Regions from separate parts of the Brevibacterium sanguinis genome, predicted to be linked through region 2. Evidence: predicted binding sites of a transcription regulator. Region 2 holds the regulator's gene; the other holds the start of a gene.
What was found. The regulator HspR, encoded in region 2, represses chaperone genes until heat shock. The targets are predictions, from matches to a motif close to AAGTTGAGTCNNNNNGACTCAACTT.
Positions count from the first base shown of each region.

Region 1: a site for HspR is predicted at 2,334-2,358, ahead of ABD154_RS13030 (ATP-dependent Clp protease ATP-binding subunit). Genes of this name have one in related genera too.

Region 1 covers NZ_BAAAMB010000010.1:231,163-247,129, forward strand. The annotation lists gene ABD154_RS13030 (ATP-dependent Clp protease ATP-binding subunit) at 1-2,318, opposite strand, end outside; gene ABD154_RS13035 (DUF4188 domain-containing protein) at 2,468-2,938, opposite strand; gene ABD154_RS13040 (MerR family transcriptional regulator) at 3,062-3,721, shown strand; gene ABD154_RS13045 (DUF3152 domain-containing protein) at 3,784-4,569, opposite strand; gene ABD154_RS13050 (VOC family protein) at 4,702-5,364, opposite strand; gene ABD154_RS13055 (VOC family protein) at 5,352-6,071, opposite strand; gene ABD154_RS13060 (TIGR04028 family ABC transporter substrate-binding protein) at 6,288-8,003, shown strand; gene ABD154_RS13065 (ABC transporter permease) at 8,006-9,118, shown strand; gene ABD154_RS13070 (ABC transporter permease) at 9,115-10,041, shown strand; gene ABD154_RS13075 (dipeptide ABC transporter ATP-binding protein) at 10,038-11,828, shown strand; gene ABD154_RS13080 (LLM class flavin-dependent oxidoreductase) at 11,908-13,101, shown strand; gene ABD154_RS13085 (alkylhydroperoxidase domain protein) at 13,098-14,447, shown strand; gene ABD154_RS13090 (DUF779 domain-containing protein) at 14,516-14,980, opposite strand; gene ABD154_RS13095 (hypothetical protein) at 15,000-15,179, opposite strand; gene ABD154_RS13100 (HAD family hydrolase) at 15,195-15,967, opposite strand, start outside; gene ABD154_RS13105 (GNAT family N-acetyltransferase) at 15,946-15,967, opposite strand, start outside.
Region 2 covers NZ_BAAAMB010000014.1:156,356-172,322, reverse strand. The annotation lists gene ABD154_RS15535 (ATP-binding cassette domain-containing protein) at 1-193, opposite strand, end outside; gene dnaK (molecular chaperone DnaK) at 756-2,636, shown strand; gene ABD154_RS15525 (nucleotide exchange factor GrpE) at 2,636-3,298, shown strand; gene ABD154_RS15520 (DnaJ C-terminal domain-containing protein) at 3,511-4,569, shown strand; gene ABD154_RS15515 (heat shock protein transcriptional repressor HspR) at 4,584-5,051, shown strand; gene ABD154_RS15510 (purine-cytosine permease family protein) at 5,667-7,340, shown strand; gene ABD154_RS15505 (urease subunit gamma) at 7,340-7,642, shown strand; gene ureB (urease subunit beta) at 7,655-7,990, shown strand; gene ABD154_RS15495 (urease subunit alpha) at 7,983-9,686, shown strand; gene ABD154_RS15490 (urease accessory UreF family protein) at 9,686-10,426, shown strand; gene ureG (urease accessory protein UreG) at 10,419-11,273, shown strand; gene ABD154_RS15480 (urease accessory protein UreD) at 11,270-12,007, shown strand; gene ABD154_RS15475 (HoxN/HupN/NixA family nickel/cobalt transporter) at 12,152-13,270, shown strand; gene ABD154_RS15470 (NAD(P)H-dependent oxidoreductase) at 13,791-14,609, opposite strand; gene ABD154_RS15465 (winged helix-turn-helix transcriptional regulator) at 14,756-15,100, shown strand; gene ABD154_RS15460 (LPXTG cell wall anchor domain-containing protein) at 15,338-15,967, opposite strand, start outside.

The sequences.
Region 1 (15,967 bases), on a different contig from region 2:
GCGATGCCCTGACGCCCCAGGCGCTCGATCGAGAGTTCGAGTTGGAGTCCGACGATCTCCCGCAGCTGGGCGCGGTCGAGGCGGGTGAACATCACGGTCTCGTCGATCCGGTTGAGGAACTCGGGACGCATGACCTCCTTGAGCCTGCCCATCACCTTCGCCCGCAGGTCATGGTCGGTGACCGTGGCATCCGCCGAGGTGAAGCCCAGCGGAGTGCTCTGGCCGATGAACTCGGACCCGAGGTTCGAGGTCATGATGATGACCGTGTTGCGGAAGTCGACCGTCCGGCCCTGACCGTCGGTGAGCCGACCGTCGTCGAGGACCTGGAGCAGCAGGTTGAACGCATCCGGGTGCGCCTTCTCGACCTCGTCGAGGAGGATGACTGAATACGGCCGCCTGCGGACCTGCTCGGTGAGCTGACCGGCCTCGTCGTAGCCGACGTACCCGGGAGGGGCGCCGACGAGACGGGACACGGTGTGCCGTTCCCCGAACTCGCTCATGTCGAACCGGATCATCGCCGACTCGTCGTCGAAGAGGGTCGCGGCGAGTGCCTTCGCCAGCTCCGTCTTGCCCACGCCCGTGGGGCCGAGGAAGAGGAAGCTGCCGATGGGCCTGGCCGGGTCGCCCATTCCGGTCTGCGACCGGCGGATGGCCTTCGACACCGCGGTCACGGCGTCGTCCTGACCGACGACGCGCCCGTGGAGCATATCCTCGAGCCCGGCGAGACGGATCTTCGTCTCCTGCGTCATGCTCGAAGCCGGGATCCCGGTGGCCCGGGAGACGACCTGAGCGATCTGCTCGGCATCGACGACGCCGTCACCGTCCTCCGCCGAGGCGGTCGCTGAGTTCAGGACCTCCTCGAGTCGGTCGGTGAGGCGCGAGATCTCGTCGCGGATCTCGCCTGCCCGTTCGAAGTTCTCCGCGGCGACCGCCGAGTTCTTCTCCGCTTCGAGCTCGCCGAGTTCGGCGCGCATCGCCGCCGTGTCGACGACCGGTCCGCGGCGCAGGGAGAGCCGGGCACCGGCCTGGTCGATGAGGTCGATCGCCTTGTCCGGCAGGAACCGGTCGGTGATGTAGCGGTGCGAGAGTTCGACGGCGGCGCGGATCGCCTCGGCGTCGTAGGTGACGCCGTGGTGTTCGGCATAGCGACCGGAGAGGCCGTCGAGGATCGTCACGGCGTCCTCGATGGTCGGTTCCCCGACCATGACCGGCTGGAAGCGCCTGGCCAGGGCCGAGTCCTTCTCGATCGTGCGGAACTCGCGCAGAGTCGTCGCGCCGAGGAGGTGGAGATCCCCGCGGGCGAGCCTCGGCTTGAGGATGTTGCCGGCATCCATCGAGTTCGATTCGCCGTTGCCGCCGGCGCCCACGAGGGTGTGGAGCTCGTCGACGAAGACGATGGTGTCCCCGTCCTCGGCGATCTCGTCGAGGGTCGACGTCAGCCTCTCCTCGAAGTCACCGCGGTAGCGGGTGCCGGCGAGCATGCCGGGCATGTCGAGGGAGACGACGCGCTTGCCGCGCAGCTGCGCGGGGATCTCGCCCGATTCGATGGCCTGGGCGAGGCCTTCGGCGATGGCGGTCTTGCCGACGCCGGCCTCACCGATGAGAACGGGGTTGTTCTTCGTGCGGCGGGCGAGGATCTCGATGGTCTCCTCGATCTCCGTGGCACGACCGATGACCGGGTCGAGCCGGCCTTCAGCGGCGAGCGCCGTGAGGTCGGTGCCGAACTTCTCGAGCATCGACTCCCCCTCACCGGACTCGGTCGTCCCGCCCTGCGTCTGCTTGGCTTCGGCCGCTTGGGCACCGGCCTGCAGGGTCGCCTGCGTGACCCCGGCCTGCGCGAGGATCCGCCCGGCGGGCATCTCCTGGTTGAGGACGAAGGCGAAGAAGAGGTGTTCGGGGTCGATGTAGGTCGAGCCGAACGCGCGGGCGACCTGGTAGGCGTCGAGCAGCGACTTCTGGGCAGCGCCGGTCAGTGTCGGCGCGCCCTCGGTCTCGCGTGCCTCGGCGGATTCGGGCAGGCGCTCGTCGATGGCCCGGGCGATCGCCTCGGGGTCCGCGCCGACCTGGCGCAGGGACGCCGAGCCGTGCTCGGAATCGACCATCACGCGCAGCAGGTGGAGGGCGTCGACCTCTTCCTGTCCGCGCCGCCGCGAGTACTCGGCAGCGCCATCGACGACTTCACGCGTGCGCTTGGACAGCAACCGGTTGATGTCGACGGAACGGCCCTGCCGTGGTGTGTTCTGACCCTGCAGATAGCGGGCGAGGAACTCGTCGAAAGAGCCTTCGCCACCACTGGAAGGTCCGAAGAAGTTAGCCAAAACGGTCTCCTTTGGAAGTTGAGCCAGGGTGACTCATATACGTCTGTTTGACTCAATCAACGAGAATCCTCCCGGTGATATTCCCCGTCCCTCCCCGGCGTGATGGAGGTCTCGCTTACCCATCGGAACCAAGGCTCTGACCAGTGATTTCACCGATCCAGACGGGCCTGGCGGTCGGCCGCGCGATGGCTGCGACCGGTGACCGGGCGGGATCCGACCACCTCGGCGAGTCCGATCGGGGGCATGCCCACGTAGATCGACTCCGCACCGGCCACCGGGTAGGTCTCATGCCACACGCCGACGGCACGCGGCGCATTCCGCGCGCGCCGATTGAAGGCCGACCATGCGGGTCGGTGGGACGCCTGCGGATCGGAGGCGTAGGCATAGAGCTTCTCGAGCGAACTCCAGTACTGCACCGTCCACGGACCGCGCGGGTCGGCGATCAGCCGGAAGCCGAGGAGTCCGGAGTCGGGGTCCTGCGAGAGCTCGCGGAGCATCGGCGGCATCGCCTGGAAGACGGGCAGCCAGAGGTCGGGGCGCCACCACTGACGGATGCGCATGCCGATGTGGAAGACGACGAGTTCGCCGTCGTAATCATGGGTGAGTCGAGTCGTCGTCATCGTGAGCTCCTGACATAATGGATACCTGCACTCTCCAATATTGGATAGTTATACTGTCCAATGTCAAGGGGACGGAGGGTGGAATCAGCCGGAAGAAGGATCAGACGCAAGAAGGAGGACTCTGTGCGGATCTCTGAGCTGTCGCGACGCAGCGACGTGCCGGTGGCGACGATCAAGTACTACCTGCGGGAGGGACTGCTGCCGGCCGGCGAGCGGACGTCGGCGACGCAGGCGGTCTACTCCGAGGCGCACGTCGACCGTCTCGAGCTCATCCGCGCCCTCCTCGGCCCGGCCCGACTGAGCATCGAGGCGGCCAAACGCGTGCTCGGCGTCATCGACGATCCGCCGGAGACGTTCTCCGAGGTGCTCGGCGCGGCACAGCACGCGACGATGCCCGCGCAGGCCCCCCGTCAAGCAGGCCCACCCCGTCAGACAGGCTCGTCCCGTCAGGGGCCAGAGGGAACCAGCACCGAGGCGGCCCTCGGCCTCGTCGCCGAACTCGGGTGGACGATCGACCCCGACAGCGTCGAAGTCGACCAGCTCGCCACGGCGCTGCGGGCTCTCGATGCGGCGGGCATCGACCTCATCGACGGCGGCCTCGCTCGCTACGGGCGCACCGTCCACGACCTCGCCGAGGCGGAGGTCGACACCGTGCCCACCGCCGAGATCGACAGCGCCGTGCGGCAGGCGGTGCTCGGCACCCTGCTCCTCGAACCGGTACTGCTCGCCCTGCGCCGCCTCGCCCAACAGGACGTTGCGATCAGACGGTTCAGGGAGGGCTGACCTCGACTCTCAGCTTGTCGTCAATCGCAGTCGGCCGGTCATCCCCGAGGCGGCCGAACCCACTACCCCTGGGACGGCCAGCCGTTGGGCGTGCAGCCGGACAGGCCCTTCGTCTGCTGCTGCATGAGCGGGGCGGTCTCCCCCGAACCCGGGCACGATTCGTGGCCGTGACCGAGCGCATGCCCGACCTCGTGGTTGATGAGGTACTGCCGGTACTGCGTGATGTCGTCGAACTCCGGAGTCGCGCTCACCCAGCGCTTGGCATTGAGGATGACGTTCGGGCCGTTGCGGCACGAGAGCTTCCCGAGCGTCTTGAGCGGCAGGCACATCTCATCGACGGTGTTCGGGCTCGCGATACTGATCATCGCGTCCTGCCCCGAATCGACGAGTTCGATCGACACGTCGTCGATGTCCTGCCAGCCGCGCTCGTCCTGGAGGGTCGCGATGATGAAGTCGGAGGCGCCATCGACGTCGATGGGCAGATTGTCCTCGACCCGGACGGCGACCGTGAACGCCCTGCCGCCGTCGCGGTTGGGCCCGACCTCAGCGGCCGGGCGCGCCCATTTCCCGCTGCCCTGCATCTCGATGTCGCCTTCGGTCACGCCGACCGCACCGGCCGAATCACCGCCGGGTCCCGTGGCCGTCGGTCCTGGGAGATCGGCCGGGTCGGTCACCGACGGGGCAGCGATCGTCTCGACCGCCTGCGGTGTCGGCCGGGTCTCCTCGGCCTCCTCGGGCGCGCACGCGCTGACGGCGGTGAGGAGGGCAGCGACGACCAACGCCGAGGCGGCGCGACCGATCCGTGCAGCGCGCGGACTGCGGCCGGTGGGGATGAGGGGCGGAATCACACCTGCGAGTCTAGCCGCGGGTTCCCTCTCTCTGCCGGATCTCAGTCCCTGCCGGATCTCGGTCTCTGCCGGATCGCGGTCTCTGCCGGATCGCGGTCTCTGCCGAGTCTCGAAGCGACGGGCACCGTACGCTCAGAACGTCAGCTCCCCGCCCGGACCGCGCAGCCGCGCCCGCAGGCGGCGCTCGGGCCCGGTGGCGACCTCGGTGTCACCGGCCCCGAGGACCTCGAGCATGCTCCGCGTCGCAGCGACGTAGGGCACCTCGACGATGAACTCGAGGAGATCGAGGGAGGGCAGGGCCGCCTCGGCGGGATGGACCGAGTCACCCCAGTCGATGAGGAACGGCTGGATCCCCTCCTGCGGGAGCGGGGACCGGCTCGTCAGCTGCCACGCGAGGAGGTTCCCCTCGGCGGTCTCGCGCGACATGTCCCTGACCTCGCCGACGTCGATGCCCGCGGTGCGCACGGCGGCGACCGTCGCCGCCATGGCCGGCGGGTGGATCGCCCACGTGCGCAGGGTCGGGGCGGTCGCGAGATGCGCGTCGAGCGGCAGCGTGCCGTCGGCCGGAGCCTCCTGCTCGGGATCGGGTCCGAGGATCTCGAGATACGTGTGCGCCCCGTCCGGCCGGCCAGCCGGTGCCAGCCCGATGAGGAAGTTCGCCGTCCCGAGTCCGGGGTGCCGGCCGCCGGGCACGGCCGGCACTCCGGTGGCCCGTTCGATCTCCGCGACCGCCGCGGGCAGGTCGGGGACGGTGACGACGAGGTGGTCGAGATGGGCGGGGATCAGAGCAGCCATGTGCCACCGGGTCCTTCCAGTCGGGCGTGGAGAGCGTCGGTCTCCCCCGCTTCGACCTCGATTCTCGCATCGAGAGCTGCGAGCACGGCGCGGGTGTCCGCGACCGTGGGGCTCGTCGCCCAGAACTGGGCGAGGGCGACGGTCGGCATCGCGCGGCTCGCCGGGTGCGGGGTGTCCAGCCAGTCGATGAGGAAGGGCTGGATCCCGCCGAGCGCGAGCGGAGTCCGTCGCGTCAGCCGCCACCGCAGGGTCTCACCATCCGGTGTCCGGCGGGACATATCGAACACCGCGCCGAGGTCGACGGGCGGATCCGTCGCCTCCGCGGCAGCCGCGACGGCCCGGTCGAATCCCCGCGGATGGATCGCCCACCGCTGCACGAGCGGTGCGGTGACCCCCGCGAGCGCCGGGGGCAGTGCGGGCGCCGTCGGGTCGGGTGCCGTCGGGTCTGGGGCCGTCGGGTCCGGCGCCGTCGGGTCAGCGGCGGGATCGGGGTTCTGCTCGGGGTCGGGCCCGAGGAGCTCGAGGTAGCCGCGCTCGGTCCGGGTCCCGGCGATCTCGAGCCCGAGCAGCGCGTTCGCGGTGCCGCGCCCGGGGTGCGCCCCTCCGGACACCGGACGAACACCGAGAATCGCCTCACATTGCTCAACAGATTGCGCGAGATCCGGGACGGCGATGACGAGATGATCGAAGGTCGCAGGCAGCATCATGTCTCAATATTAAGGCACGAATTGACAGTCATGACGCGGATGGGATTGACTTCAGGGCATGCAGACGACCACCTGGGACGCGACACGGCGAATGCCGATGTGCGCCGACGCGGAATCGATTCACCGCGTCGATTGTTGAGCTAAAAAGCTCCACCGGCGCCGCGATCTCCGCAGCCCCACTGACACCGCCCCGCCTGCTCGAAGGACTTCACCACCATGACGGACCTCCGTCCCCGGCACCGCGCGACCGCTGTGCCTGCTGCCCGCCTCGGCGGAACCACCCGGCGCAGTGTGCTCGGCGTCGGTCTCGGCCTCGGGGCGCTCGCCGCACTGAGCGCCTGCACCCCGACCGACACCGATCCGCTCACCGACGGTCCGCCCGTGAACGGCGGGGTGCTCACGTACTTCGAGCCGCAGACGTGGACGCTCCTCTACCCGCCGTCCGTCGGCTTCTACCCCAACGGCGGGATCATGAACAACATCTCCGCGCGCCTGCTCTGGCAGGACCCTGAGACCCTCGAGCTCTTCCCGTGGCTGGCGACCGCGCTGCCGGAGATCAGCGCCGACGCCACCGAGTTCACGTTCACCCTGCGGCAGGGCGTCACGTACTCCGACGGGTCCCCGCTGACGGCGGCGAACGTCGCGAAGAACTTCGACCTCTTCGGCCGCGGCGACGAATCGCGCACCCTGCCCGTGTCCGAGCAGATCTCGAACTACGACCGTGCCGAGGTCCTCGACGACCGTCGCGTGCGCTTCCACTTCACCGCGCCCTCCCCCGGCTTCGCGCAGGCGACATCGACGATGAACGCGGGACTCCTCGCCGATTCCACCCTCGACCTCGACGCCGAGGGCTTCGGTCCCGGCAGCGCGACGAAGATCCACACGGCCGGTCCCTTCCGCATCACCGCCGAGACGATCGGGACGAAGCTCTCGATCCGCGCCCGGGAGGACTACGACTGGGCGCCGCCGCACCTGAAGCATCAGGGCCGGCCGTACCTCGACGGCATCGACTACCTCGTCAACAGCGAGTACTCGGTGCGCATCGGCGCAGTGCTCTCCGGCCAGGCCGACGGCGTCCGCGACGTCCAGGCCCCCGACGAGCCGCGCGTGTCCGAGCAGGGGCTGCGCCTCTATGCGAAGGCGACGAACGGGATCAACAACAGCATCAACTTCCGCTTCCGCCACCCCCTGCTCGCCGACATCCGCGTCCGCCGGGCCCTCATCTCGGCGATCGACCGCCAGGAGATCGTCGACAAGCTCTTCACCCCGAACTACCCGCTCGCCACGGGGCTGCTCGCGCAGGGCGCGATGGGCTACACGGACCAGACCGGGGCCTGGGTCTACGACCCCGCCGCGGCGAACCGCCTCCTCGACGAGGCGGGCTGGGCCGAACGCGGGGCCGGCGGGTACCGCGTCAAGGACGGACAGGTCCTCGCGCTCACCGTCAACACGGCACTGCCGCAGCCGCGGTCGAACGAGGTGCAGACGCTCGTCCAGCAGCAGCTGCGCCGCGTCGGGGTGCGCCTGTCGATCAACCCCGGCGACCAGGCGAAGCAGACGCTCGACGCCCTCGACCTCGACTCGATCCAGATCTACCACTCGATGGTCGCCCGGGCCGACTACGACAACCTGCGGTCGAACTACGCCTCGGTCAACCGGGACGTCTTCCTCAACGCCGCCGGCCGCGACGACGCCGCGGACGACACCGTCGACCCGGAGATCGACCGTCTCCTCGACGCCCTGGCCTCCGAACCGGCGACGGCGCGTCGCCAGGCCGCCGCCGAGGCGGTCCAGTCCTACCTCGTCGACCAGGCCTACGTCCTCCCGTTCTTCGAGGAGCCGCAGGTCTTCGCCTTCCGCCGCCGCGTCCATGGTTTCGCCACCGAACCCGTGGGCCGCCCCGACTTCTACAGCACCTGGATTGCGAGCTGATGATGATCGACCTGAGATACCTCTGGCTGCGGCTCGGACAGGCTCTCCTCGTCCTGCTGCTCGCCTTCACCGCGGCGTTCGTCCTCCTCTCCGTCATCCCCGGGGACGGGGTGACCGCCCGCTTCGCCGATCCCGCGCTCGGACTCTCGGCCGACCAGGTCGCGGCGATCCGCGCGGAGACCGGCGCGGACGAACCGCTGCTCACCCGCTACCTCATCACGCTCGGCGGGTTCCTCACCGGGAACTTCGGGTTCTCCGTGCAGACGGGAGCCGCCGTGTCGACGATCGTCGCCGCCGCCCTGCCCTCGACGCTCGCACTCGCGGTCTCCGGTTTCCTCACCGCGGTCGTCCTCGGCGTGCTCATCGCGGTGTTCGCGACCTTCGGCCCGACGACCGGCCCGCGGGCGTGGGTGCGCCGGGTCCTCGACTCCGTGCCGAGCCTCTTCATCTCGATCCCCGTGTTCTGGCTCGGGATCCTCCTCATCCAGGTGTTCTCGTTCCAGCTCGGCTTCGTCTCCGTCGTCTCCCCCGGCCCCGCCGAGGCGCTCGTCCTCCCCACGCTCACCGTCGCCGTCCCGCTGTCGGCCCCGATCGCGCAGGTCCTCATCCGCTCGATCACCGAGGTCAAGGCCGCGGGCTTCGTCAAGGTGACGGCCGCGAAGGGGGCCTCCGAGCTGTGGATCCTCGTCCACGCCGTCGCCCGCAACGCGCTGCTGCCGGGGCTGACGATCGTCGGCCTGATCTTCGGCGAACTCGTCGCCGGCGCCGTCGTCACGGAGACCGTGTTCGGCCGCAACGGCATCGGCCAGATCACCGCGCAGGCGGTGACGAACCGCGACAATCCGATCCTGCTCGCCGTCGTCGTCCTCGCCACGCTCGGCTATGTCGTCATCAACCTCGTCGTCGACCTCCTCTACCCCGTCGTCGACGTCCGACTCCGACGCGGCCGGGGAACCGCCTCGGCGCGGGGACTGCGGAGACCATCGCAGACGGCGACACGACAACGGACACCCGACGACCGGACGAAGCAGGCCCTGGCGGCGAGCGCGAGCAGCGTCGGCGTCGAGCTGGACTGGGGTACCGACGATCATGCGACGAGGAAGGCGAGGCCATGAGCTTCATCTCGAGTCTCACCCGCACGAGCCTCAACCGACCGACCGGTGACGGCACCGGCCCCGACGGGTCCCGCGGCAGTCGGTCCGGCGGCACTCGCTTCAGCGTCACTCGGCTCGGGGCGGCGGGCGCGGTCATCGGGCCGGCGACCGCGGTGTCGGCGCTCGTGCTCCTCATCGCCGTCGCCTGGGCGCTCGTGCCCGGTCTCTTCACGCAGTACGATCCCAATGACGGCGGGGACACCGCGGCCCTTCTCGCGCCGAGCGCCGACCACTGGTTCGGCACCGATCAGACGGGCCGCGACGTCTTCGCCCGGGTCGTCCACGGCGCGTCCCAGTCGCTGCTGGCGGCCCTCGTCGCCGTCGGCGTCGGGCTCATCGTCGGCACCGGGATCGGGCTCATCGCCGGCACGCGCCGCGGCTGGGTCGATGACGTGCTCATGCGCGCCGTCGACGTCCTCCTCTCGATCCCCGCGATCCTGCTCAGCCTCTCGATCGTCATCGTCCTCGGCTTCGGCACGATCAACGCGGCGATCGCGGTCGGCGTCACCGCGATTGCGCAGTTCGCGCGTCTGACGAGGTCAGAGGCCGTGCGGATCAACACGAGTGACTACGTCGCCGCGGCCTACGGGTCCGGCGGCACGTACTGGTCGGTGCTCGGGCGCCACATCCTCCCGAACTCGATCTCCCCGGTCCTCACGCTCGCCGTCCTCCAGATCGGGTCGGCGATCCTCCAGATCTCGACGCTCGGCTTCCTCGGCTACGGCACCCCGCCGCCGACCCCGGAATGGGGCCTCATCATCGCCGAGGGCCGCAACTTCGTCGCCACCGCATGGTGGCTGACGGTCCTGCCCGGCCTCGTCGTCATGGCCGTCGTGCTCGCCACCCACCAGATCGGCAACACCCTGCGAAAGGTCACCTCATGACCCTCTCGACCGCTCCCGCTGTCACCGCGCCGGCTCCCGCCGGGTCCGCTGCGCTGCTCGCCGTCCGCGGTCTCACCGTCGACTACTCCCGCCGAGGCGGTTCCGCCGATCCCGCGGTCGACGACGTCGACCTCGTCGTCCGTCCGGGTGAGACGACGGCGGTCGTCGGCGAGTCCGGGTCGGGCAAATCGACGACGGCGAACGCCGTCCTCGGCCTCCTCCCGGAGACCGCGCGGGTGACCTCAGGAGGGATCCGCCTCGGCGACGTCGATCTCACGACGCTGTCCCGGCAGGGCTGGCGCGGGGTGCGCGGGGCGCAGATCGGGTATGTGCCGCAGGATCCCGGGAACTCGCTCAACCCGCTGCAGACCGTGGGGACGTCCGTCGCCGAGGCGCTGCGCATCCACAAGCGGGCCGACCGCCGGGCCGCTCGCGCCCAGGTCATCGACCTCCTCGAACGCGTCGGCATCGACCGGCCCATGATGCGCGCCGACCAGTATCCGCACGAGCTCTCCGGGGGCATGCGCCAGCGGGTGCTCATCGCGGCGGCGATCGCGCTGCGGCCCCGGCTGCTCATCGCCGACGAGCCGACCTCGGCTCTCGACGTCACGGTGCAGAAGCGCATCCTCGACCTCCTCGACGAGCTGCGCGCGGAGACGGGCATGGGCGTCCTCCTCATCACCCACGATCTCGCGGTCGCCGGTGAGCGGGCCGACGAGGTCGTCGTCATGCGCGCAGGCCGCGTCGTCGAGACCGGGACGGCGGCCGACATCTTCTCCCGTCCGGCGGCCGATTACACCGCCCGGCTCCTCGCCGACGCCCCCGCGCTGCACGCGCGGACCGGGCTCCGGGACCGGGTGGCCCGCGATATTGGTGAGCCTGGTGAGAGCCCCTTCGTCGCGGTCGAGGGGCTCACGCAGATCTACGCCCGCGGGGACGACGCTCCTGGTGAGAACGGGACTGCCGGTGAGAACGGGACTGATGGTGAGAGCGGGACTGCCGGCCGCCTCGGCGAGGTCATCGGGGTCGAGGACGTCTCGCTCACGGTCGCGCGCGGGACGACGCACGGCATCGTCGGGGAGTCGGGGTCGGGGAAGACGACGACGGGTCGGGCGCTCGCCGGGTTCCTCACCCCGCAGGCCGGGACGGTGCGGATCGGAGAGATCGATGCCGCGGACCTCGGCGTCGGCCGGGACCGCCGGGCGCGGCTGCGGAGCCTGCGGCGGACCGTCCAGCTCGTCCACCAGAACCCGTATTCGGCGCTCGACCCGCAGCAGTCGATCGGGGCGATCCTCACCGAACCGCTGCGGAACTTCCGGATCGGAACCCGGGCCGAGCGCGGTGCGCGCGTGACCGCGATGCTCGAGCGAGTCGCACTGCCGACGGCGTTCGTCGATCGGCGGCCGCGGGAGCTCTCGGGCGGGCAGCTGCAGCGCGTCGCGATCGCCCGTGCGCTCATCGCCGGACCCGAGCTCGTCGTCCTCGACGAGGCGGTCTCCGCTCTCGACGTCACGGTGCAGGCGCAGATCCTCGACCTCCTCGGGCAGCTGCAGACCGAGCTGGGACTGACGTACGTCTTCATCTCCCACGACCTCTCCGTGGTGCGCCAGATCGCTGATACCGTGTCCGTCATGTCGCGCGGACACCTCGTCGAGAGCGGTCGGACGGAGGACCTCTTCACCCGACCGCAGACCGCCTACACGCGCTCGCTCCTCGACGCGATCCCCCGGCCGCTGGACCTGCCAGCCCCTGCCGCCTCCACTCCTTCCGCTCCGACAGAAAGCTGAGACACCGATGACTGAGAACTCTGCGACTGAGAACTCTGCGACTGGGAACTCTGCGACTGAGACCACGAACACCACACCGGTGGGCCCGACGCTCGGGTTCTTCACCCGCCTCCTCGAGGATGCTCCGGCTGACCAGCGGTATCGCTTCGCGCTCGAGCAGATCGAGCAGGCCGAGCGCTTCGGATTCGGCACGGCATGGGTCGCCCAGCACCATTTCTCCGCCGCCGAGGGCGGACTGCCCTCCCCGCTCGTCTTCCTCTCCCACGCCGCCGCGCGGACGGACCGGATCCGGTTGGGCACGGCGATCATCACCCTGCCGATGGAGAACGCGGTGCGCGTGGCCGAGGACGCCGCGGTCGTCGACGTGCTCGCCGCAGGACGGCTGGAGATCGGCCTCGGCTCGGGCGGCAATCCCCGATCGTTCCCGGCCTTCGGCACGACGTTCGATGAGCGGCGCGAGGTCTTCGCCGACAACCTCGCGACCCTGCGCACGCTGCTCCGCGGTGATGCGCTCGAGACCGGTCACCTCCTCTATCCGGGACCGGACAGCGTTGGGTCGGCGGATGGCGGGGCGGCCCCCGGTGAGGCGGGTGGGTCGGCGGCCGGGTCTGCCTCGGATGGCTCGCAGACTCGGCGCGGCCTCGGTGATCGGCTCTGGCAGGCGACGTTCTCCGCCGGTGGGGCCGGTGCTGCGGGAGCTGCCGGGGACGGCCTCATGCTCTCGCGCACGCAGCCGCGACCCGGCGACAACCTCGGGGCGAGCCTCGATGAGATCCAACTGCCCGTCATCGACACGTACCTCGAGGCGCTGCCGGCGGGTGTCGCACCGCGGATCCTCGCGTCGCGGACCGCCGTCGTCGCCGATGCCGAGGACCTGCCCCGTCTGCGCGCGCTCACCGAACCCGCACTGCGCGCCGAGGCGGACCGGCTCGTCGGGTACGACACCTCGGGCCTCGACCTCGACGAGCTGCTCACCGCGACGGACACCTACCTCGGCACGCCGGAGCAGATCATCGAGCGGCTCGCGGCCGACCGGGTGCTCGGGCGGGTGTCGGATGTCAGCTTCCAGGTCCATTCGGTGCCGGCGACGAACGCGCACACCCTGCGCTCGATCGAGCTGCTCGCCACCGAGGTGGCCCCCGCCCTCGGCCTGCGCGTCGACGGGGCGGCTCCGGCGGAGTCTGCGGGGATCGCACAGTCCGCGGGGGTCGCAGAGTCTGCGGGAGGCGCACGGTCAGCGGGAATCGCAGAATCCGCAGGGGTCGCGCCATGACCGACATCATCAACACGCTCGCGGGCATCGCCCCCGGTGACCCGCTCGATCTCGTCCGCGACCACCGCGCGCAGGCGAAGGAGAATGCGCAGCTGAGCTTCGAGGCGCTCCTCGAACCCGAGGACCCCGGCGACTTCTCCCACCGCGATCGCTACGTCGTCGCCGCGTTCACCGCGGGGTTGCTCGGATCGAGCGCGGGTGAGGAGTTCTACCGCGATCTCCTCCGCGACGAGGACGAGGCCGCCTCGTGGGCCGTGGCGGAGCTCCTCGACGAGGTCGTCGTCGACCTCGATGCCAGCGGTCCCGTGCGAGGGCCCTTCGGGTCCTACGGTTCTGCGGCCCTGGCCGCGGAGAGCGTTCCCGGGCCGGAGCTCGTCGTCGACGCGAAGTCACGGGAGACGCTCGGTCCGGTCACCTCGGCGGCGCTCGAGTTCGCTCACCTGCTCGTGCTCCATCCCCGCGATGCCGGGCCGGAGGATCTCGTGCGGCTGCTCGCGGCCGGCTGGGATGAGGACGGGATCGTCACGCTCGCGCAGCTCGTGTCGTTCCTTAACTTCCAGATCCGGCTGAGCGTCGGGCTGACCGCGCTCTCTCACGCGCCGGCGGCGGCCGAGGAGCAGGTCCCGCTGCGCCCGCTGACTCCCGCGGAGGCCCCGGATCGGTCCACCGCCTCGGCGGCTGATCGGACCTCTGCCACCGGGAAGGAGTCCCCGGACATCGCCGAGGCGCGCGCCCGGGTGAGCACGTATCCCGAGCTGAGGCGGCCCGAGGTGTTCCAGCAGGCGGGGCTCGGGTGGGTGCCGTGGATCGCGCCGGTCGCCGAGGCGGATCTCACCGAGGCTCAGCGCGCTGCCCTCATCGAGGCCGGACGGGCGAAGAATCCCTACTTCCGTCTGCTCGCGCGGGATCCGGCGGCGCTGCGGGCGCGGACGCTGACGGATCTCGACATCTTCTTCAACGTCAGCGACGGGGTCGGGCGGGCGGAGCGGGAGCTCGCGGCGACGGCGGCCTCACGGCTCAACGGGTGCCTGTTCTGCGCGTCGATCCATGCCGACCGCGCGACCGAGGAGTCGGGGCGGCGGGACCTCGTGCAGGCGCTGCTCGACGAGGGGACGGGGACGGCGTCGCGCCTCGGCGATCCGGTGTGGGATGCCATCGTCGACGCCTCGGTCGCGCTCAGCCTCACGCCGTCGGCGTTCGGGCCCGAGCGCGTCGGGGCGCTGCGCGAGGCGGGCCTCGATGATGCGGAGATCGTCGATGTGCTCGGCGGGGCGGCGTTCTTCAATTGGGCGAACCGGCTCATGCTCTCCCTCGGCGAACCCGAGCTCATCGCGCCGGGGAAGTAGGGCGCGGGAGTCCTACGCGCGGAAGCAGGGCTGCTGGGCCGGCGCGAGTCAGACGTCGGGTGTCGAGCTCACGCGATGTCCATGAGCGTCGAGCGGATGAGGAAGCGGTTGCCGGTCGGCGATTCGACGCTGAATCCGCTGCCGCGGCCGGGGACGACGTCGACGGTGAGGTGGGTGTGCTTCCAGTACTCGAACTGCTCGGCCGACATCCAGAAGTCGATGCCCGAGGTCGTCTCCCCCTTCGCGTTGGGCGCGGGCAGCGGCAGCTCGAAGTGGCCGAGGAGGACGTCGGCGTCGGAGGTGATGAAGTCGCCTTCGGGGAAGCACATCGGCGAAGATCCGTCGCAGCAGCCGCCGGACTGATGGAACATCAGCTGGCCGTGCTTGGCGACGAGATCGCCGAGGAGGTCGACGGCGGCCTGCGTCATCGCGACCCGTGACTTCGACTCCCCCTCGATCGTGGGCGCGGAGTCGAGAACCGCAACGGACGTCTGCTCGGGCGTCGTCGACGTCTGTTCGGGGGTATCGGTCATGGCACTCCTTCGTGCTGCATCATTCGTCATCCGAGCGGCGATCTTCGAAGTCGAGAACGCCACCGACGTTCTTCCAGCCTAGGGTGACCGGTCCGATCGAACAATAGGTGCTGTGCCCACCGCGCACCGTCCACGACATCGCAGAGAGTGTCGAAAGCTGGTCCACCGGCGGAACGTCGTGGATCGCTGTTCTGATCACGTCGAGCTGTGCACCTCAGCGAGGTTGAGAGAAGTCGGCGTCTGTCAGTACGCGTTCGAGGTCGTCGAGCGAATTGACGGTCAGGTCGGCGAGCGCCGCCTCGGGGCTCCGCACATGAATATGCGCCCATGGTCCGCGAAGGAGGAATGCCGTGGCCATCCCGGCTCGATGCGCAGGGATGATGTCGTTGTCGACTCGGTCACCGACGTAGAGAATCTGTGCAGGTCGCATCCGGGTCGCGTCGATGATCCGGTCGAAGTACTCGGCATCGGGCTTCTCCACGCCCCACTCCGCCGAAGACGCGATGAAGTCAGCCTCGAATCCGAGCGTCTCCAATTGACGGCAGACACCCGCAGGCTGGTTCCCGGCGATGCCGACGAGATAGCCGACATTCCGCACAGCGTTCAGGCACGGCAGCGCATCCGGGTAGAGATCGGAGGGCTCCAGGCGGTGCGTGATATCGGGGGCTCGCACTCCGAGCTCGTTCCAGAGGCGACGATGGTCGATACCGCGCTCGATCATCGACCCCAATACAGCGAACAGTGTGAGAGGTTGGACATTGGCCGACGTGGCCAGAGCAGTCCACATTCTCGTTTCGTCGACGAGCGTCTCTCCTACGTCGAAGACGACTGCTCGGATCACGTCACCGTCGTTCGACTCCACAGAGTTCCCCCATCCACGTTCCCCATCCACATAGCGAAGGATTCCCGACCGCCTCGGCGCGGTCACACCCATGAATTCCCGATCGCCAAGCAGGTTCTTGATCTCACGATCGCGATGCCCGAACG
Region 2 (15,967 bases):
AGTCCTTCCCATCGATGCTGATTCGTCCCGCCGTCGGCCGATCAAGCCCAACAAGCATCCTCATCGTCGTAGATTTCCCGGCACCGTTCCTCCCAAGGAACCCAGTGACAGCCCCAGGACGAACAGTGAAAGAGAGATCATTGACGGCTGTCGTCGCGCCATATCTCTTGGTCAAGTTCTCAGCTGTAATCATGACTTCCACGATATGAACACCAGAACGCAACGAAATCCGCCCGAGGTACACACTTCAGCGCTCCCGGCAGTACCGCAGGCCTGCGCCCAGCGTACTACTCGAACAAACCAGACCCTTGCCGGCGACCCTGACCCATTCAGCTCTTGCCGGTTAGAGCCCTAACCGACTTTCATGCGGTACGTGGCCGCCCGTGGTCGCAGACCAGACCTGGGTAATGACGCTGACGTGCACAGGATCTGGGTGATCGGTCTGGTAGACCCTTCGAGGGTCGGGGCTTGCCCGCAACCCTCCGCGGACCCAGCCGCCTGCCCAGTGCTGGCGCGCCCGAATGCGCCTCAGCCACCTCGGCGAAGAAATTCTGCGAAAAATTCTCCACATGTGGAATAACTCGGCGCTCCACAAAGTTGAGTCTAGTGTACGCAACTTTGATGAGGCGGGGATTGACGATCTCAGCCGGGAAGAGAATACTTGAGTCCATCAGACTCAATGTGCGCGATCGGGCCCTCCGGTTCGGCCGCTCGCATTCAGCCCGAGACGACTCTGAGAGTTAAGGAGAAACGATATGGCACGTGCAGTTGGAATCGACCTCGGAACCACGAACTCCGTCGTCGCCGTCCTCGAGGGCGGTGACCCCAAGGTCATCGCGAACATGGAGGGCGGTCGCACGACCCCGTCCGTCGTCGCAGTCAACAAGAACGGGGACTCCCTGGTCGGCGAGATCGCCAAGCGCCAGGCCGTCACCAACGTGAAGAACACCGTGGCGTCCGTCAAGCGCCACATGGGCACCGACTGGGACACCGAGATCGGCGGCAAGAAGCTCACCGCTCCCGAGGTCTCCGCCCGCATCCTGCAGAAGCTCAAGCACGACGCTGAGGAATACCTGCAGGAGAAGGTCACCGACGCGGTCATCACCGTTCCGGCCTACTTCAACGATGCTGAGCGTCAGGCCACGAAGGACGCCGGTGAGATCGCCGGCCTCAACGTCCTGCGCATCATCAACGAGCCCACCGCTGCCGCTCTGGCCTACGGCCTCGAGCGCGGCAAGGAAGACGAGCTCATCCTCGTCTTCGACCTCGGTGGCGGTACGTTCGACGTCTCGCTGCTCGAAGTCGGCAAGGACGACGACGACTTCTCGACCATTCAGGTCCGTGCGACCTCCGGCGACAACCGCCTCGGCGGTGACGACTGGGATCAGCGGATCGTCGATTGGCTGGTCGAGCAGGTCAAGAACAACTACGGCGTCGACCTGACCAAGGACTCGACGGCCATGCAGCGTCTCAAGGAGGCCGCTGAGCAGGCGAAGAAGGAGCTCTCGTCCGCGACGAGCACCAACATCTCCCTGCAGTACCTCTCGATGAGCGAGAACGGTCCGATCCACCTCGACGAGACCCTCACCCGGGCGAAGTTCGAGGACCTGACCAAGGACCTCCTCGAGCGCACGAAGGCCCCGTTCCACGCGGTGATGAAGGATGCCGGCGTGTCCGTCAAGGACATCGACCACGTCGTCCTCGTCGGCGGTTCGACCCGTATGCCCGGCGTCACCCAGGTCGTCACCGAGCTCACCGGAGGCAAGGAGCCCAACAAGGGCGTCAACCCCGATGAGGTCGTCGCGATCGGCGCTGCCGTCCAGGCCGGTGTGCTCATGGGCGAACGCAAGGACGTCCTGCTCATCGACGTCACCCCGCTCTCGCTCGGACTCGAGACCAAGGGCGGCGTGATGACGAAGCTCATCGAGCGCAACACCCCGATCCCGACGAAGCGCTCGGAGACGTTCACCACGGCTGAGGACAACCAGCCGTCGGTGTCGATCCAGGTCTTCCAGGGTGAGCGCGAGTTCACGCGCGACAACAAGAACCTCGGCACCTTCGAGCTGACCGGCATCGCGCCGGCTCCGCGCGGCGTGCCGCAGATCGAGGTCGCGTTCGACATCGACGCCAACGGCATCGTCCATGTCTCGGCCACCGACAAGGGAACCGGCAAGGAGCAGTCGATGACGATCACCGGCGGCTCGGCCCTCCCCAAGGAGGACATCGAGCGCATGGTGCGTGAGGCCGAGGAGCACGCGGAAGAGGACAAGAAGCGCCGTGAGGCCGCTGACGTCCGCAACAACGCGGAGAACCTCGCCTACCAGACGCAGAAGCTGCTCGACGACAACGCCGACAAGCTGCCCGAGGACATCAAGACCGAGCTCCAGGGCGACGTCGATGCTGTCAAGGAAGCTCTCAACGGCGAAGACGACGACGCCGTGAAGAAGGCGTTCGACACGCTCACCGAGAAGCAGCAGAAGATCGGTGAGGCCATCTACCAGCAGCAGGAGTCCGGCGCGGCCGGTGGCGCTGCCGGTGGTGCCGACCAGGGCAGCAGCGACGCAGGCACCGGTGCCGACGACGATGTCGTCGACGCCGAGGTCGTGGATGATGATGAGGACGAGGGGAAGAAGTAATGACGACCGAGGGCAACGATCCGTCGTCCGAGGAGCCAGGCTTCACCTTCCATGACAAGCGTCGGGTCGATCCCGAGACCGGTGAGCTCCGTCCCGAAGCCGACCCGCAGTCGGCTTCGGGGGAGTCCGGTGAGGGAGCCGACACCGAGGAGGTGCTGGCCGACGCCAGCGACCTCGGTGTCGAGATCCCGGCCGACGCCTCATCGCTCAACGACACCGAGGCGGCCGGCAGCGAACCCGCTCCCGGCTCCGAGGCCGCGGCCCACCTCGCCGACCTCAAGCGCATCAACGCCGAGTACGCGGCCTACCGGATGCGCGCCGATCGCGAACGCGAGCGGGCGTCCGTGGGCGGAACCGTCAAGGTCGTCGAGGCCTTGGTTCCCGTCCTCGACGAGGTGCGTCTGGCGCAGGAGAACGGCGACGTCTCCGGGCCCTTCGAGGCCCACGTGAACAAGCTCATCGACGCGCTGGCCAAGGTCGGCGTCGAGCAGTACGGCGCAGTCGGCGACGAGTTCGATCCGCACCTGCATGAGGCTCTCATGCAGCAGCCGTCGGACGAAGTCGAGGTGCCGACGGTGTTCATGGTCATGCAGCCGGGCTACCGCATGGGTGATCGCATCATCCGCGCGGCCCGCGTCGGCGTGCAGCAGCCAGAGGACTGACCGTTCCACCTTCGCCGAGGTGACCCGCCACCCCAGCGTCCGGCCACGGACGCTGGGAGCGGGGACCGCCTCGGCGACGGTCCGGAATCACCGGGAGGGAAGCCTTCGCGGGGATTGCGGATTGTGAGCAGACAGATGAACGGACGAATGACAGAGCCGGGGCGGACACGCACCGGCAGGCACAACAGGACTGAGAAGAAGGGAGGTGCCAGATGAGTACCGGACCGCAGAACGACTGGTTCGAGAAGGACTTCTACAAGACCCTCGGCGTCTCCAAGGACGCGTCGGACTCCGAGATCAAGAAGGCCTACCGCAAGCTCGCGCGGAAGTACCATCCGGACGCGAATCCGGGGGACGCCGAGGCGGAGGCCAAGTTCAAGGAGATCGGACAGGCCCACCAGGTGCTGTCGAACAAGGAATCGCGCGAACAGTACGACCAGGTCCGCGCCATGGGCAGCGGTGCCAGGTTCAGCGCCGGCGCCGGTGGTGCCGGGGGAGCCGGCGGCGGCTTCGACGACGTGTTCTCCGACCTCTTCGGAGGCGGCGGGCGCACCCGGACCCGGACGACCTACAGCGGCGGCGGGTTCGGCGGCGGCAGCGGCTACGGCGACGTGCCCCCGGATCTCGCCGATCTCCTCAACGGGTTCGGCGGCGGGTCGTACGGCGGCTACGGCGGCGGTTACGACACGGGCTTCGGCGGCGGATATTCGCCACCGGTCAAGGGCGGGGACATCAAGTCCTCGACGAACCTCAGCTTCACCGAGGCGGCCAACGGCGCATCCGTGAAGCTGCAGATGCCCGGCGGCAAGCCGCTGACCGTGCGCACCCCGATCGGCGTCAAGGACGGACAGAAGATCCGACTGGCCGGCAAGGGCAAGCAGAGCCCGAACGGCGGCGATCCCGGTGACGTCATCCTCACCGTCCACGTCAAGCCCCACCCGGTGTTCACCCGCGACGGGGACAACCTGCGGATGGACCTGCCGGTGAGCTTCGACGAGGCGGCGCTCGGCGCCGAGGTCAAGGTGCCCACGCTCGGCGGTCAGCCGGTGAAGGTGAAGATCCCCGCGGGCACGCCCTCGGGTCGGACCCTGCGGGTGCGCGGCAAGGGCGTGAAGACGAAGAAGGGCACGGGCGATCTGCTCGTCACCGTCGAGATCGTCGCGCCGAAGAACCTCTCGAAGGAAGCGAAGGAAGCCGTCGAAGCCTACAAGGCGGCGACGGAATCCGACGACCCGCGTGCCGGCCTGCTCGATCGGGCCAAGGCAAGCTGAGGCAGTGAGGCAGGATGCAGTTCTCTCAGAGCGCAGCGCTCTACGTCATCTCGGTGGCGGCGGAATTGGCGGGGATGCACCCGCAGACCCTGCGGCAGTATGACCGGATGGGTCTCGTCACCCCGCAGCGCACGGCCGGCAAGGGCCGACGCTACTCGGGGCGGGACATCGCCAAGCTGCGCCTGATCCAGCATCTCTCGAAGGACGAGGGGGTCAACCTCGTCGGGATCAAGAAGATCATGGAGATGCAGAACCAGATCGACGCCCTGCGCAGCCGGAACCGGGAACTCGAGGAGGAGGTCCTCGCCGAGGCGGCGGCACGCGAACGCGATTCGCGTGTCTTCGCTGCCGGTTCCGGCGGCGATGTCGTCTCGATCGCGCGCGGCCGGCGACCCAAGGTCACCGCCGAATCGGAGGCCGGTGCCGTCGTGCTCTACGACGATTTCACCACCCGAAGAGTGCGCGGCCCGGCGAAGGCGTGAGGGAAATTTGAGCGGCACCGAGCGGCTGTGACGGCAGCCTGAGCGGCAACGGGTGGCTGTGACCAGGGGCGGAGCATCATTTCCAGGGGCGGAGCGATCCGCCCCTTTCTCATGCCCGGATCGGGTTGTGGCCAGTTCGCTCTGAGATGGCCAAGGCTGCCTTGGCCATCTCAGTCTCAACTGGCGCAAACCGGGCCCCGACCCGGATTCCACCGGCGTTGCGCGTGGGGAGGTCGCTTGTCCGGCACACGCCCGTTTCGCCGACATCGCTCGACCTGTGTAACCCCGCCGAACCACCCGAACGTCGCTTTGGCTCATCCTGTTTTGGGCGGCTCACGTTTTGAACAGAGCCGCTCGAACCAGGATGAGCCGCAACGTGAGGCTGCGAGGGTGGGAGCCTCAGAGGGCGCGAGTCATGGGTTGCGAGAACTCACGACAGGCAACCGTCCGGCGGCCAGAGTCGTGTGAGCGCACTGCGCCTACCAGGGCACCTGGTGCGCGGCACTGTCCGCTGTCGAAACACAGGCGAAACGTTGCTCGCCACGGGACGAAACAATCGACTGTCAGGATGGGCGCTGTTGAGATCGACGAGCGACCGAGGAGACCACCATGACGATGTCTGCAGACAAGTCGACGGCGCCACCGGGGACGAGCCGCGAGGCGAAGGCCGCAGCGCGCGAGAGTCTCGAGGACTACACTCTGAGATTCGCGCCGCGCTCCTACCGCACGTGGGCACCGGCCGTGGTGGCGACGAGTGCACTGGGCGGCATCGCGTATCTCGCTGACTTCTCGATCGGCGCGAGCATCGGCCTGGCTCACGGCACAGCCAACGGCATCCTCGGCATCCTCACGGCGGCCATCATCATCTTCCTCACCGGCTGGCCCCTGGCCTTCTACGCCGCGCGCTACAACCTCGACCTCGATCTCATCACCCGCGGCGCAGGGTTCGGGTACTACGGCTCTGTGATCACGAACATCATCTTCGCCACCTTCACGTTCATCTTCTTCGCCCTCGAGGGATCGATCATGGCCCAAGGGCTCTATTTGGGACTCGGCATCCCGCGCCCGCTCGGCTACCTCCTCTCCACCGTCATCATCTTCCCGCTCGTCATCTTCGGCATGAAGGCGCTGGCCCGACTGCAGGTCTCGACGACACCGCTCTGGCTCGTCCTCATGGTCGTCCCCGTCGGCTACCTCATCGCCTTCCAACCGGAATCCGTGAGCACCTTCTTCGCGTACCAGGGCGAGAGCGGCGAGAGCGCGAACTTCGCCTCGGCCATGCTCGCCGCCGGAGTCTGCCTCTCGCTCATTGCCCAGATCGCCGAGCAGATCGACTACCTGCGATTCATGCCCCCGCGCACTCCGGCCAACCGTCGCAGCTGGTGGACGGCGGTGATCCTCGCCGGTCCGGGCTGGGTGATCTTCGGTGCGATCAAGCAGATCATCGGCATGTTCCTCGCCGTCTACCTCATCGCCAACGTGCCCGGGGCCACCGGATTCGCGACCGAGCCGGTCCAGCAGCTGCTCGCCACCTACGAGCAGATGATGCCGCAATGGCTCGCCCTGCTGCTCGCCGTCGTCCTCGTCGTCATCTCCCAGGTGAAGATCAACGTGACGAACGCCTACTCCGGGTCACTGGCGTGGACGAACGCATACACCCGGATCACCAAGCGCTACCCCGGGCGGATCACCTTCCTCGTCGTCAACCTGCTCTTCGCTCTGGCGCTCATGGAGCTCAACATGTTCGACTTCCTCAACGCGATCCTCAGCTTCTACGCCAACCTCGCGATGTCGTGGATCTGCGTCGTCGCCGCGGACATCGCCATCAACAAGTACGTGCTGGGACTCTCACCGAAGACCCCGGAGTTCAGGCGCGGCATGCTCTACGACTGGAACCCGGTCGGCGTCGTCTCCCTCGTGCTCTCCGGTGGGGTGTCCATCGCCATCTACTTCGGTGCCTTCGGGGCCGCGGTCCAGCCGTTCTCCCCGCTCTTCGCCGTCGGCATCGCCATCGTCGCCACACCGCTCATGGCGATCATCACCCGGGGGCGCTTCTACCTGCGTCGACAGGACGACGGCATCGACGTGCCGATGTATGACGACCACGGCAACCCCACGGATGCGACCCTGTGGTGCCACGTCACGGAGATGGAGTTCGAGCGTCCCGACATGATCGCCTCGGCGAAGACCGGACCGAACGGGGAGACGCTCTATCTCAGCTCGCTGGCACTGTCGACCGACCGCCTCGGCGAACATGTCCTGCCGGCCGACCCTGTCCGGGAGCGCTGATGCATTTCACACCGGGGGACACGGAGAAGCTGCTGCTCTCCGTCGCCGGCATGGTCGCCCGCGATCGCCTGTCGCGGGGGGTTCCGCTCAACTATCCCGAATCCGTTGCGCTGCTGAGCACGTGGGTGATCGAGCGGGCGCGTGAGGGGGCCGCGGTCGAGGAGCTCATGGTCACCGGGCGGGAGGTCCTCAGTCGCGACGATGTCATGGACGATGTGGCGCCGATGCTCCACGACGTCCAGGTCGAGGCCACGTTCCCCGACGGGCGCAAGCTCGTCACCATCCACAATCCCATCGACTGACAGGACCGCGTCATGGCAGGCACGAGAGACCACGGGCCGGGAGCCGTGCGGGTGCGCGAGGGCACCCGCCTCCTCAACGCACGCGCCGCCGAGGCGGACACCGGCAGCATCACCATCGAGAACACGGGAGATCGTCCGGTGCAGATCGGATCGCACTTCCACCTGCCCGATGTCAACGCCGCATTGGCGTTCGACCGGGCTCGGGCCGAGGGCTGCCGGCTCGACATTCCGGCCGGGACCTCGATCCGGTTCGAACCGGGGGCGTCGCGGACCGTGCCGATCGTCCGCCTCGGCGGTCGTGCCCGGGTGCCCGGACTGCAGATTCCCACGGGCGGTTCTGATGGCTGAGATCTCCGCTCAGCGCTACGCCTCTCTCTACGGACCGACGACCGGGGACCACGTCCGCCTCGGGGACACCGACCTGTGGATCGAGATCGAGGACGATCGGACATTCGGCGGTGACGAAGCGGTCTTCGGCGGGGGCAAGTCGATTCGCGAATCGATGCTCCAGGGCACGACGACGCGCGTCGAGGGGGCACCGGACACCGTGATCACGAATGTCATCGTCCTCGACTGGTGGGGGATCATCCGCACCGACGTCGGCATCCGCGACGGCGTGATCACGGCTCTGGGCCGGGCGGGCAACCCCGACATCGCCGACGGGGTCGATCCGGGTCTGCAGATCGGCCCGTCGACCGACGTCATCTCCGGCGAGGGCCGGATCCTCACCGCCGGTGGGATCGACTCGCACGTCCACCTGCTGTCGCCGTCGCAGATCCATGAGGCGCTCGCCACCGGAATCACCACCGTGGTCGGCGGCGGAACGGGGCCGTCGGAGGGGAGCAAGGCGACGACGGTGACGCCCGGAGCGTGGCATCTGGGGATGATGCTGCGCGCACTCGACGCACTGCCGGTCAACGTCCTCCTCCTCGGCAAAGGCAACACTGTCTCCGCCGCGGGTCTGGCCGAACAGGCCCTCGGCGGGGCGGCAGGGTACAAGATCCATGAGGACTGGGGCGCGACACCGGCCGCGATCGACGCCGCGCTGCGCGCCGCCGACGATCACGGCCTGCAGGTCGCACTCCACTCGGACTCGCTCAACGAGTCGGGCTTCGTCGAGTCGACGATCGCCGCGATCGCCGGGCGCAGCATCCACGCCTTCCACGTCGAAGGCGCCGGCGGCGGCCATGCCCCCGACATCCTCTCGATCGCCGCGCTGGAGAACATCATCCCCGGTTCGACCAATCCGACTCTTCCGCACACGGTCAACACCGTCGCCGAGCACCTCGACATGCTCATGGTCTGCCACCACCTCAACCCCAGCGTGCCCGAGGACCTCGCCTTCGCCGAATCGCGCATCCGGGCGACGACGATCGCCGCCGAGGACATCCTCCACGACCTCGGCGCCCTGTCGATCACCTCCTCGGACGCTCAGGCGATGGGCCGCATCGGCGAGGTCATCACCCGCACCTGGCAGGTCGCCCACGCGATGAAGCTGCGGCGGGGGCGCCTCGGCGAGACGATGCCGGCCGACAATGAGCGGGCACGCCGGTACGTGGCGAAGTACACGATCAATCCGGCGATCGCCCATGGGGTCGATGCGCACCTCGGTTCCGTCGAAGTCGGGAAGATGGCCGATCTCGTGCTGTGGGATCCGCGCTTCTTCGGCGTCCGCCCCGACCTCGTCATCAAGGGCGGGGCGATCGCCTGGGCCGGTCTCGGCGATCCGAACGCGTCGATTCCGACCCCGCAGCCGGTGCTCATGCGGCCGGCTTTCGGGGATGCCCTCGGGGCGACGACCTCGGTGTCGTTCGTCGCTCCGGCCGCCCTCGACAGCGGGCTGCGGGAGCGCTTGGGCCTGCGCCGGGAGCTGCGTGCCGTCGCGCCGACGCGGGGGATCGGGAAGGCGGACATGCGCAACAACGACGTCCGTCCCACCATCGACATCGACCCGGACACGTTCCAGATCGCCATCGACGGCGACCTCGTCACCGCGGCACCCGCACATGCGCTGCCGCTCGCCCAGCTCTACCAGATGTTCTGATGGACACGGTGACGCTCGACGCGCTGGGGCCCGGGGCCGCCTCGGCGATCATCATGCTCCTCGCCGACGCCCGCCTGCCCGCGGGAGCGCACGTGACCTCGAACGGCGTCGAAGCCGGACTGCGCCATGGGCTCGCGCCGAGGGAGGTCGCAGCCTACATGCGCGCGCGGATGCGCACCGTCGTCCGCGTGGAGGCCGGCACCGCCGTCGTCACCCGCCATGCCCTGATCGGCGCTCGCGTCGTCGGAGCTGAGATCGACCGCGGCGGCGGGCGCGACCGGGAGTCCGGTGCGATCCTCGCCGACATCAGCGACGAATGGGCGGCGCGCACTCCCAGCCCGGCACTGCGGGAGATCGCCGAGGTGCTCGGTGCGGGACTGCGTCGCGTGGCGGTCACGCTGTGGCCCGAGGTGGACCCGGTGCTGCCGCGACGCGGACTTCCGCGTCCTGTGGTGCTCGGCGCCATCGCCGCAGCCGCCGGGATCCCGGCAGCCGACCTCGTTCGCCTCGTCGCCTACGACGATGCGCAGACGGTCGCCGCTGCGATGCTCAAACTCGAACCGATGGATCCGCTTGCGGCCACCGGTTGGGTGCTCGAGGCGTGCACCGCCTTCGAGCCCTGTGTCGCCGATCTGGCGACGCTCACCGACCCCGCAGCGATTCCCGCTGCCGGGGCACCGCTCATCGAGGACTGGGCAGAGGCCCAGTCCGCACTGCCGAGGAGGCTGTTCCGTGCCTGAGTTCCCCACCCCGCATCGTTCCCTGCGACTCGGAGTCGCCGGCCCCGTGGGCACCGGCAAGAGTTCGCTCATCGCGATGATCTGCCGCACCCTGGCCGAGGAGATCCGCATCGGGGTGATCACCAACGACATCTACACCGACGAGGATGCCCGGCTGCTCAGGGCCGCCGGGGTGCTCGATCCCGACCGGATCCGCGCCATCGAGACCGGTGCCTGCCCTCACACGGCGATCCGCGACGACGTCACGGCCAACCTCGCGGGAGTCGAGGAGCTCGAAGCCGATTTCGATCCGCTCGACCTCGTGCTCGTCGAATCCGGCGGTGACAACCTCACTGCGACGTTCTCGCCGGCGCTCATCGACGCCCAGATCTTCGTCCTCGACGTCGCCGGCGGTGGCGATGTGGCGCGCAAGGGCGGCCCCGGCATCGGGCGCGCCGATCTCCTCGTCGTCAACAAGACCGACCTCGCGCCGTACGTGGGCGTCGACGTCGAGCAGATGATCTCCGACGCCGAGGCGGCACGTGAGCAGGGCCCGGTGCTCGGGCTCTCGCGCACCGATGAGGAGTCCGTCGCGCGCCTGCGGTCATGGCTGCTCGCGCTGCTCGAGACGCATCGGTCCGGGGCGCACGAACCGCAGGATCCGGGTCCGATGGCACCGCATTTCCATGCCGATGAGGACGGGGGATACATGCACTCGCACGCCGAAAGCGAGGGCCACGGGCACGCGGACGATCCTGACCGCGACGGTGCCGGCCAAGACGGTGCCGGCGGCCCCGACCCTCTCGAGCACGCAGACGGCGGCGTTCGGACCCCAGCGGATCGGGTGCCTGCAGATGGCCGGGGATGACGCACATCGCCGTCGACCTGGTCGCCGGGCGCGAGCTTCCGCAGGTGCGTCTGGCTCCCGGTCTCATGCAGCCGCGGCTGATCTCCCGCGCGGCCGGAGGGCGCGCGCATGTGGCGATCGTCGCCGGAGGTGCGGCGCTCCTCGGCGAGGATGCGGTGACGATCGGCATCCGGGTCGGGCAAGGATGCCGCCTCGTCATCGAAGACGTCGGGGGCACGGTCGCCTACCCGACCGATGGGGCGGAGTCACGGTGGGACGTCGACATCGAGGTGGGCGCGGCCGGCGGTCTCATCTGGGAGACGTTCCCGTTCGTCGTCGCGTCGGGGGCGCGGGTGCGCAGGTCGACGCGGGTGCGCATCGGCGCCGAGGCGACGGTGCGTCTGCGGGAGACGATCGTGCTCGGGCGCTCGGGCGAGGTCGGCGGGTCTCTGCGGAGCAGCACCGATGTGCGCGACTGCACGGGGAGGCCGTATTTCGTCGAGGACCTCGATGTCGACGGAACCGATCCACTGCCGGGCGTCCTCGGATCCGCCTCGGTGCTCGATACGGCGATGCTCTTCGGCAGGAGAGACGCCGCCACCGGTCCGACTGCGGGTGACGAAGTGGGCGGCGGGACGACAGTGCGAATGCTCGAGCTCGCACGGCCCGGGACGATCGCGAGAGCGATCGGTGCCGCCGCTCACGAATCGCATGTCGACTCCGTGTGGCAGCGGTGGACCCGACCGGCCGAGTGAGCATACGGCAGCTGCCCACGGTGAGCTGCGGGGGCGTGGCACACGACCCCCGGACCCCGGGGTGTCACACCTGACCGGGAAGGTGAACGCGGGAGGGACGCAATGAATACAGGCACACCGAAGATTGAGACGAGGAGACCGACAATGGATACGACGACAGCGGGACGGCCGGGAACGGGGCAGGTGGACGGCACTCGATTCGATGCGGACTGGTGGCGGATGCGGACGCCGCTGATCGTCATCGCTGGGCTCGCGATCGCAGGGTTCAGCCTGGTCCTCGCCTCGACGAACGAGATCGGCCACGCCGCGGCCTGGGGTCTGGCGGCAACAGCCGTGCTCCTCGGCGCTCGCCATGCCTTCGACGCCGACCACGTCGCCGTCATCGACAACGTCACCCGGCGACTCGCGACCGCTGACCAGTCCCGGCTTCGCGGCGGTGCCGTCGGATTCTGGTTCGCGCTCGGGCACTCGAGCGTCGTCATCATCACCGCCGCCCTCGTCACCGCCGGTGCCGCCGCGGCTCGCAGCCTCGTCGTGAGCGAGGACTCCGATCTGCGTGCCGGACTCGGGATGTGGGGACTGCTGTTCGCGACCTGCGTCGTGGGGGTCTTCGGAATCGTCAATCTCGTCGCGTTCATCCGCCTGCTGCGCGATCGTCGCACCGAGGGTGCACCCGCGACGGCGCCGAACGGTGACAGCGGAGCCGGTGCCGCACCCCGAGGACCTCTCACGACAGTCTTCTCCCGGCTCATCGGCACCGTCGATCGACCGGCGCGGATGTATCCCATCGGGCTGCTCTTCGGGCTCGGGTTCGACACCGCGGCGACGATCGGATTGATGATCGCGGCCGGTGCAACGGCCGCGAGCACGTCGCCGCTGCTCGCTCTGTCGCTTCCGCTGCTCTTCGCCGCAGGTATGGCGGCGTGCGACACAGGGGACAGCGTGATGATGGCGAGGCTCTATCGCTGGGCCGCCGGTGACGGCGAGCGGTTCCGCCGCTACAACCTCATCGTCACCGGGCTCTCAGTGCTCATCGCGGCCATCGTCGTCATCGCCGGTGTCGCCGAGGCGGGGGCGGAGACCGCGACGTTCACCCTTCCCGCCCCGGATACGGAGTACGCCGGGTTCGTCGCCACCGGCTTGTTCGTGGTCATCGCTGTCGCGGCTCTTCTCACAGCGCGCCGCCGGGCGGCAGGCAATGACCGCAAGGACGAGGGGCAAGATCCGGGCGCCGAGGTGGCAGAGGGGTCCCGCGGCGAGTGACGGGCGCCGCGCGGCGGCGCTGGTCGCCTCGATGTTCTGGTCGGCGCCACCTTCGGAAAATGGGAGCACGCCGTCAGACCGGTCTCGCTGTCGCGGCCGGACCGGGTTGTGGCCAGTTCAGGTTTGGGCCAGTTTGCTCTGAGATGGCCAAGGCTGCCTTGGCCATCTCAGTCTCAACTGGCGCAAGCCGGGTGCCGACCCGGATTCCACGGGCAACCAGGCGCGAGGAGGTCGATTGTCCGGCACGCGCCGCCGGCCCGCTCGTCCTGAGTACCCCGGCCACCCTCTCGAACGGCGCTTCGGCTCACCCTGTTTTGGGCGGCTCACGTTTTGAACAGAGCCGCTCGAACCAGGATGAGCCGCAACGGCGATCGGACCTCTGATCGCTGCGGGCCGCGAGGTCCGATTCTTCGGGAAGGCGGGAAATTCACCAGAACGCGGCGCCTCGACCAAGGGCGATCGACACAAGTGGGTGCTGCCTCGAAGAATGCTCGCGGCCACACTGAACAAAGCCTCGGTATCACAGCCAATGGGCGGCGAAGCCGTGAGCATCGGGCGCGACATCACTGCGGAGAACCCAGTCGTCGGTGTAGTCGCCGGTGAATTGCGGTCGTGCTCTCAGTGGTTCGTCAGTGAACAGCCGGGACAGCCGATCGTCCAGTTGCGCCTCGATGCCCGCGGAATCAGCTCCGGCGAGGAAGTCCGCCGAGGGCACGACGAAAGGCGCAAGCGGATCGAAGCCGGTGTAGGCCAGAGTCCCGTGGAGAAGCCCGAACATGAGGTCGACCGGCTCGCCGCTGATGCCGCGCGGCCCGAGAGCCCCAGCGCGATCTCCGGCGGTGACGATGACCAGTGCGCGGCGGCCGCGGAACGGTCCGTTCTCGAACCGGAGCCTCCTCCCGGTCTCGGGCTCCTTGCCGAACGCGAAACCGCTCGTGAACACCCGATCGAACCATCCCTTGAGCATGGCCGGCATGCCGTACCACCACAGCGGAAACTGAACGATGAGCGCATCCGCGCGCCGAAGCCGTTCTTGCTCCTGGGCGACGTCTGCAGGCAACTGATCAGTCAAGAACGCTCGGCGAACATCGCCGGTGGCATCGAATCGCGCGCCGCAGGCATTGTCCCGACCGGAGTGCTTCTCGCAGGCGCCCGGTTCCGGCCCGAGGAACTGCTCACGCCGGAGTACGGGGTCCCAATCCATGGCATAGAGGTCGGACAGCTCGACGGAGTGGCCCCGTTGTTCGAGGGCTTCGATGCCGAACCGGCGAAGCGAGCCATTGAGAGACAGCGGTTCCGGGTGGGCGCTCACCCACAGGACCGACGCGGAATCATCCATGCCTCTATCGTGGAGGCAGGGGACGGCTCGCAACAGCACGGACACTCGTGTCCCTGGCCGGCCGCGGCGATGTCGAGGGCGCAGCCGATATCGAGGCTGGGGACGCGTCGTGGTCCTCAGCGCAACAAGAGAGATGAGTGGTGGCGATGCGTGAGAAAGTGGCGGTGGCGCTGCAGACCTGCCCCGCCGAGGTTGTCGTGGCAGTCCTCGGCGGCACGTGGAAGATCACTGTGGTCAAGGCGATGTTCGACGGTCCGATCCGCTTCGGCGACCTGCAGCGGCAGGTGCCGGAGGTCAATCGGAAGACCTTGACGAGGCAGCTCACGGAGCTGGAAGCCGACGGCATCGTCATCCGCACCGATCACGGTGAGCTGCCGCTTCGAGTCGATTATCGGTTGACCGAATTGGGCGCGGCCCTTCACCCCGTCATCGTCGCGATGGAGGGCTGGGGAAGTGACTACGCCGCCGAAATCACTGTGGGTTCAGGCTGAACGCTCGACCTCAGCCGCAGGAAATCGGTTGCGGCTCAGCCTGGTTCGGGCGGCTCTCCTCAAGAACAGAGCCGCTCGAACTGACCTGAGCCGCAGCGGGTGCTGACCGTCGTTTCCTCGCCCATGCTCAGTCGCACGCGTTCTGGAACTGACTGAGGCGCCTGGTCCGACAATGTCGAACCAGGCGCCTCAGGGCTGCCGGGGACTCAGCTCAGCGAGGTGAGCCGGCCGGTCGGATCAGATGTCCGAGGGCGAAGGGACACCCTTCTTGCGGCGCTTCGTCAGGAAGATCGCCGTGCCGCCGACGAGGAGGAGGCCGGCACCGGCTGCGAGGCCGGTGAGCTCCATACCGGTGCGGGGCAGGTCGCCTCCACCGTTTCCGCCGCCGTTGCCGCCATCGGAGCCACCGTCGTCATTGCCGTCGCTGCCGCCGGCGTTCGGGTCCTCTTCCACCGAGAACTTGCCGGTGAGCTCGTCGTCACCGCAGGTCACGGTCACGTCGTAGTCGCCGATGTACGCGCTCGGGTTCGACGCCGAGGTGCCGTAGACCGTGACGGAGGCGTTGCCCTCATCGTCGGCCTTCTCCGTTTCATCGAACGCCGTCACCGAGGAGTTGCCCTTCGGGTTGACCACGAAGCGCACGTCTTCGCCGGGCTCGCAGTTCTCGACGACGAGCTTGACGCCCTTGTCCTTCTGGACGAAGTCCTTCGGGGTGACGGACTCGGGAGAGACGGTCAGCTTCGCCTCGGCGGCCGGAGTGGTCGGCGTCTCGGTGGCATCCTCGACGACGGTGAACTCCTGCGGCTCGGTCTTCTCACCCGACTCGTCGTCGATGAACGTGACCGTGTACTTGCCGGGCTTGACGCT